Linked DNA regions of Oceanispirochaeta sp. M1. The protein of the gene in region 2 binds, or shares a complex with, the protein of the main gene of each other region. Links are inferred from orthologs where the notes say so. Each region holds a gene or a part of one and is shown on either strand. Other genes may lie near its edges.

Region 1 (3,303 bases), on a different replicon or contig from region 2:
CCCTTCGGGGAAGCTGTTTATTATAAAGAAGAAACAGAATCCACTATGATTGATGCAGCCTCCTTAAAGAATACTAAGCATGGTTCTATTGTAATAACTGATTTTCAGAGCCTGGGCAGAGGGCGGGGCAGCGAGAGGAGCTGGGATTCCACAAAAGGAAAGAATCTTTTATTTACAGTAATACTTACTCCTGAGAAAATATCACATCCTCTTCTTCGTATCCCCCTTATCTGCGGACTTGCTCTTTGCGAATATCTGAGAGAAACCCATAATCTTGATGCAGTACTGAAGTGGCCCAACGATGTTCTGGTGGATGAAAAAAAAATTGCCGGTATTCTCTGTGAATACCGGGGAGGTCATTTTCTCCTTGGAATGGGAATAAACTGTGAGCAGAAGGAGTTTGCAGCAGAAATATCAGGAAAGACAACATCTCTGAGCCTACAAGGGGTCAGCTCCTGCAGCCCCCCTGAGATACTTGAAGGATTCCTTATGGTACTTAAAAAGAGGCTTGAGAATTCTGAATGGAAGGAAGATGCTCTTTCTTTGTTATATAAAAAAGATGAAGAAGTTTCTGTCTGCGAGGGTCCTCCGGAAAATGAGACAATTACCAGACTCAGGATAGTGGATCTCAGTGATGATGGATTTCTTATAGTCAGGGAACTACCCGATGGTAATCTCAGGCAAATCAGCGCCGGGGAAATACGCTTCACTGCTTTTAAATAGTTTTCCTTATTAATTAGCAAAATATTTCTTGATGAAACGAAATAGAATGAGTATCTTACATCTGAAGATTTTAAGTCTTCTTAGATAAAAAAAATCAAATTACCTGAAATTAGGGAGAGAATTATTTATGGCTAAACAGTTAAAGTTTAATGAAGATGCCCGCAGAAAGCTTCTGGGAGGCGTAGAAAAACTTTCAGACGCTGTTAAAGTTACTCTGGGCCCCAAAGGAAGAAATGTTCTTCTGGACAAAAAGTTCGGTGCACCTACAGTGACCAAAGACGGTGTTTCCGTAGCACGGGAAATCGAATTGGAAGATCCTTTCGAAAACATGGGAGCACAGCTTGTAAAAGAAGTTGCAACCAAAACCAATGATGTTGCCGGTGACGGTACTACAACTGCTACAGTTCTGGCTTATTCTATTGTAAAAGAAGGTCTGAAGAGTGTAGCTGCCGGAATTAACCCCATGGGAATCAAACGCGGAATCGACAAAGCTGTTGAAGATGCAGTTGAAGAGATCAAAAAGATTTCCAAAGACATTAAAGACAAAGAAGAAATTTCACAGGTTGCCGCTATTTCTGCTAATAATGACCATGAAATCGGTGAAGAAATCGCCAATGCAATGGAAAAGGTAGGAAAAGACGGAGTTATTACTGTTGAAGAATCAAAAACAATTGAAACAACAACTGACTTTGTTGAGGGTATGCAGTTTGACAGAGGATATCTTTCTCCTTACTTCGCATCCAACAGAGACACAATGACTACTGTTATGGAGAATCCTTATATTCTGATTTACGATAAGAAAATTGCAAACATGAAAGAACTTCTTCCTCTTCTGGAAAAAGTTGCTCAGTCCAGCAAACCTCTTCTTATCATAGCAGAAGATGTTGAAGGCGAAGCTCTTGCAACTCTGGTAGTAAATACAATCAGAGGTGCTCTGAACGTTTGTGCCGTCAAGGCTCCCGGATTCGGAGACAGAAGAAAAGCCATGCTTGAGGATATTGCTATCCTGACAGGTGGTGAAGTAATTTCTGAAGAAATCGGACTGAAACTTGAAAATGCAGAACTTGAACAGCTTGGTAGAGCCAAGATGATCAAGATTGAAAAAGAAAACACAACCATCATCAACGGTGAAGGTGCTGAGTCTGATATCAAAGAAAGAATTGCTCAGATTAAAGTACAGGTAGAAGATACTTCAAGTGATTACGACAGAGAAAAACTGCAGGAAAGACTGGCCAAGCTTGCCGGTGGAGTTGCAATAATCAATGTCGGTGCTGCTACTGAAGTAGAGCTTAAAGAGAAAAAACACAGAGTTGAAGATGCTCTTTCTGCTACACGTGCAGCCATTGACGAGGGAATTGTCCCCGGTGGTGGTTTGACTCTGGTGCAGATATGCAAATCAATGAATCAGCCTGATGATCTGACTGATGAAGAAATTGTCGGTTACAATATCGTCAAGAGAGCTCTTGAAGAACCTATCCGTCAAATTGCTATAAATGCCGGTGTCGATGGTGCTATCATCGCTGATAAAGCCAAACATGAAAAGAAAGGTATCGGATTTGACGCCTATAGAATGGAATGGACCGATATGCTGTCAGCCGGTATCATCGATCCTGCCAAGGTTACAAGAAGTGCTCTGCAGAATGCGGCATCCATCGCTGCTCTGCTTCTGACCACTGAATGTGCCATTACTGACCTTCCTGAAGACAATGCTGGACCAGCAATGCCTGCCGGTGGCGGTATGGGCGGAATGGGTGGTATGGGCGGAATGATGTAAATCAATCCCCTGTCCCCATGATAGAGGAGGGAGGCGTGAGCTTCCCTCCTTTTTTGGGGAATTTGGATTCATTTTGAATACACAGGATAATAATTAGCAATAAATCAGTGATTTTAAGGAATACAGGAGACTGTTTATGAAAAAGGATGATTTTGTCAGCACCATCGGTTACAGCGGAATTTCGGCAATTTGTGATAAGAATTTACAGAAGCCGGGAACTCCCTTAGAAAAGCTGTTGGAAAATGGATTATTCAAGGCTGCTTTCAGTAAAGCACTCTTTGAAGAGAATATAGCTGATCAGGAAAAGGTGCTGGAATCATACAACAGACAGAGTGCTTCGGAGTATAAATCTATCGAAGAGCTGAAACGTCTATTTGGTGTTTTTCACGTACCTGACAAAATTACCAAGGTTAAACGAATCTAATTGATTCTTGACGGCCCACGTTTTTCTGTGCTAATTTTACCCAACATTTTTTAATTCGAGGATAACTTATATGGAATTTTTGAGTCTAGCTCTCTTAATGGGTATGCCGACCGGTGGTGGATCTTCCAGCTCCGGTTCCATGACAACAAGTCTCGTTACCTTTGCTCTGGTAATCGGGATTTTCTATTTTCTTATTATCAGACCCCAGAATAAGAAGCAAAAAGATACTAAATCGATGATTGAAGCTGTCAAAAAGAATGACAAAGTCGTTACCATTGGTGGTATCAGGGGTACCGTTTTTTCAGTAAAAGAAGAAACTGTCATTGTTAAGGTAGATGATGAATGCAAGCTTGAATTCAACAAATCTGCCATTTCTACTGTT
Region 2 (3,290 bases):
TCATCAATTTCTTTACATCAGCCACAGAAACGCCTACATTGGAGGCAATTTCTTCTGCATCAGGATCTTCTCCGTTGACCTTTGTCAGTTCTTTTCTCACCTTCTCGATCTGAACCAGTTCATTAGCTCTATTGAGAGGGAGGCGAATCATTCTTGATTTTTCATAGATGGCTTTAAGGATGGACTGTCTTATCCACCACACGGCATAAGATATAAAATGATAGCCCTTATCCGGATCATATTTTTCGATGGCATTAATCAGTCCGATATTACCTTCACTGATCAAATCATCAAGAGGAAGACCCTGGTTCTGATATTTTTTGGAAACATTAACTACAAATCTCAGGTTTGCACGTACTAGTTTGTCTTTTGCAATCTGATCTCCGCTTACTGCTTTTCTTGCTATGTCATCTTCCTCTTCTCTTGTAAGAAGGGGGATTTTATTTATTTCTTTAAGGTATATAGAAAGTATGTTGCTGTCGTCGTTGTATTTTGTGTAGGCCATGTTGGTCCTCCTGCCTATACATAGACAAGTACTGTGCCAACTTTAAAATTAGAATCAATAATCCACTTAATTTCTTACAATACATGTAATTAAACAATCACTGATAATTGGGTTGGATTTTATGCAAGGATACAGGACAAGCCTATTGAGTCATATCGACCCACTGAAGGTATTCCCGGCCAAGACTGTGTCAGAATGAACCTTTCAACAGATCCTTGAGGCTTTTAATGCCTCCGCAGCACTGCCTGTAGGGTACACCGCTGTTGCAGAAACACTCATCTCCCCCTTCCAGACTGCATTTATTCCGGAAATCGAAGCTTATAATGCATTCTTCTTCGGCTACAAAATAGGGAAAGACCAAAGTGAAACTGTAATAGGAGCGGATTTTCTGTTCTGTGTCTATTTGACTCAAATTCCTGGTTTGTCTGTATTCAGTCCAGCTGTCAGCGATAATCTGGTTAATTACGTCCTTCTCAGCCTCCGAACAAAATCTCTGCTGTGTTTTTCTTTTCAGATATCGTTCAACCTGTATTGAAAGAAAAGCCTGGTAATCATCTTCTATTGATGATTTTTGAGCTTCCATACCATATTCATTCAATGAAGGATGTTCTATATTCCTGAATTTAAATATACGAGCTTTTATTTTGTGACTGCTGTTTACGGCTATCATAGTTTGAAAATAATAATTTAAATGCTCTGAAGCAAATGATTTCCACCATTTTTTCTTTCGTTTTTTAGACTCTCTTTTTTCTTGACCACGCCCTTCAGAATCCTTATATTATCAGAAGTAATCATTAAATAGCATTGAGAGGAACTATAATGACAATTAAACCTTTAGGCGATCGCGTTCTACTGAAAGTTGTAGAAGCAGAAACTAAAACAGCATCAGGTCTGTATATTCCTGAAACTGCTCAGGAAAAGACACAGACTGCTACTGTAGTAGCTATCGGTGATGATAAAGACCTGATCACAGTAAAAGTTGGTGATAAGGTAATGTATGATAAATACGCCGGAACCACCATTAGTATCGATGATGTTGATCACCTGATCATAAAGATGCAGGATGTCATCGCTATTGTAGAATAATTCTTCCTATAGAATATAAAAAAAAGCTGCTTCACAGATGTGAGCAGCTTTTTTTTGTCCGTAAGTTAATTCAGGATTATTTAATACCCTTCAAAGCCTTCACATATTGAACTCTCTGGTAATATTTTTTCTCTTCATCATCTTCAAGACTGAGAAGACTGTAGAAATCAGAGATTTTTTCAAATTCCTTTCTATCCATCCACTCTTCTGTTTCTTTAATAATGGCTGAAAGTTCCCCTACACCTTTTTTATACAGCACTGAACAAAACTGTACAGTATTGGCACCCGCGAGAATAAGCTTAATAGCAGATGAAGCACTGTGAATCCCTGTTGTTGCAGAAAAATCACAGTCAACAAGATCAGAAAGGATACCGGTCCAACGGAGAACTGTACTGTAATCATCCTCATTGGAGAGGGGGTTACCCATTTTAAACTCAAGAGTTTCAATATCGATATCGGGTCTGTAAAAACGGTTAAAAAGTACAACCGCCGAGGCACCTGCCTGACGTATTTTATTTACGATCTCAGGAAGAGAACTGAAAAAAGATCCAATTTTGACAGAGACCGGAATATTTAGAGCACTAACAGCTTTTTTTACTATTGAGAGAATCTTAGCTTCCACCTCTTCAGGGCTGTCTTTAACAGAGACTGGAACCAGAGCAATATTCAGTTCAATACCGTGGGCACCCATTTTTTCAATACGCTGAGCATAATCGAGCCACCATTCGTCACTGTAGCAGTTAAGACTGGCAATGACAGGTATATCTACTGCCTGCACAGACTGCTCAACAAATTCCAGATATGCATCGGGCTGCTGAAGCATTCCCAGATGATTGATGTATTCCATGGCTTCGGGATGAATTGAATAGGTATCAAGTGAACCGTCTTTAGCTGCAGCATTTGCAATATCCTCTTCGAAAAGAGATTTAAGAACCACAGCACCGGCACCTGCTGCCGCAGCTTTTTTAACTTTTTCCACCGAATCTGTCAGACCGGAACTGGATATAATAAAGGGATTTTTTAATTCAAGTCCCATATATTTAGTACTAAGATCAGCCATCTACCACTCCTTAAGTATAACAATTATTATTTCTTGAATATTAGCTCTTCTATCTATATAAAAGCAACATATCATATTTCATAAATAAAATTCTCCATATCTTCCAATACAGTATCAAATCTTTTCCTTGATCGTAAGGTTTCGGGGAGGGAGCGGAGAAAAACCGTTCCATAGTTTTTATTGATAACCCTCGAATCCAAAACAATAACAGCGCCTCTGTCTGTCTTGCGGCGCATCAGCCTACCGAATCCCTGGCGAAACTTCATTACAGCCTCAGGCAGAGAAAGCTCTCGGAATGGATTCCCACCCCTCTTCTCAATGGCTTCAAGCCTGGCCTGATATACAGGATCCGTAGGGACCCGAAAAGGAAGTTTGCATAGAATAACCAGGCGCAGGGATTCACCGGGAGTATCGACTCCCTCCCAGAAGGAATCTGTGGCAAACAGTACACTTTGAATATCTTGAGTAAAATGATTAAGCAGCCTTGCCCGATCCTCACTGCCTTGTCTTAGCAGACTTACTTCCGGCAAAGACCAGTCTTCAAGGATATTGTCGTAACAATATTTCAGCAGTTCATAGGAAGTGAACAGAACTAAAGCCCTACCCTCATTGCTCTGCAGAAGCTTTCTGATAGACTGC

Evidence for each region.
Region 1: the proteins of DV872_RS23675 (region 2) and groL are in contact, whole or in part, in a cryo-EM structure (PDB 8P4O), measured with the Escherichia coli proteins. The link is inferred for Oceanispirochaeta sp. M1 from one-to-one orthologs.

The regions. Positions count from the first base shown.
Region 1 is NZ_QQPQ01000020.1:13,732-17,034, forward strand. Bases 204-3,173 are described here. They hold groL (chaperonin GroEL), read left to right. Parts: upstream 204-850; coding sequence 851-2,497; downstream 2,498-3,173. Other genes in these bases: DV872_RS14880 (biotin--[acetyl-CoA-carboxylase] ligase), read left to right, coding at 204-723; DV872_RS14890 (hypothetical protein), read left to right, coding at 2,634-2,921; yajC (preprotein translocase subunit YajC), read left to right, coding at 2,992-3,173. Outside these bases: more of DV872_RS14880, read left to right, coding at 1-203; more of yajC, read left to right, coding at 3,174-3,303.
Region 2 is NZ_QQPQ01000058.1:13,180-16,469, forward strand. The notes cover bases 1-2,957. They hold DV872_RS23675 (co-chaperone GroES), read left to right. Parts: upstream 1-1,324; coding sequence 1,325-1,591; downstream 1,592-2,957. Other genes in these bases: DV872_RS23665 (RNA polymerase sigma factor RpoD/SigA), read right to left, coding at 1-505; DV872_RS23670 (hypothetical protein), read right to left, coding at 696-1,175; DV872_RS23680 (dihydroorotate dehydrogenase-like protein), read right to left, coding at 1,668-2,651; DV872_RS23685 (helicase C-terminal domain-containing protein), read right to left, coding at 2,723-2,957. In the rest of the region: more of DV872_RS23685, read right to left, coding at 2,958-3,290. UniProt on the Escherichia coli protein: Together with the chaperonin GroEL, plays an essential role in assisting protein folding.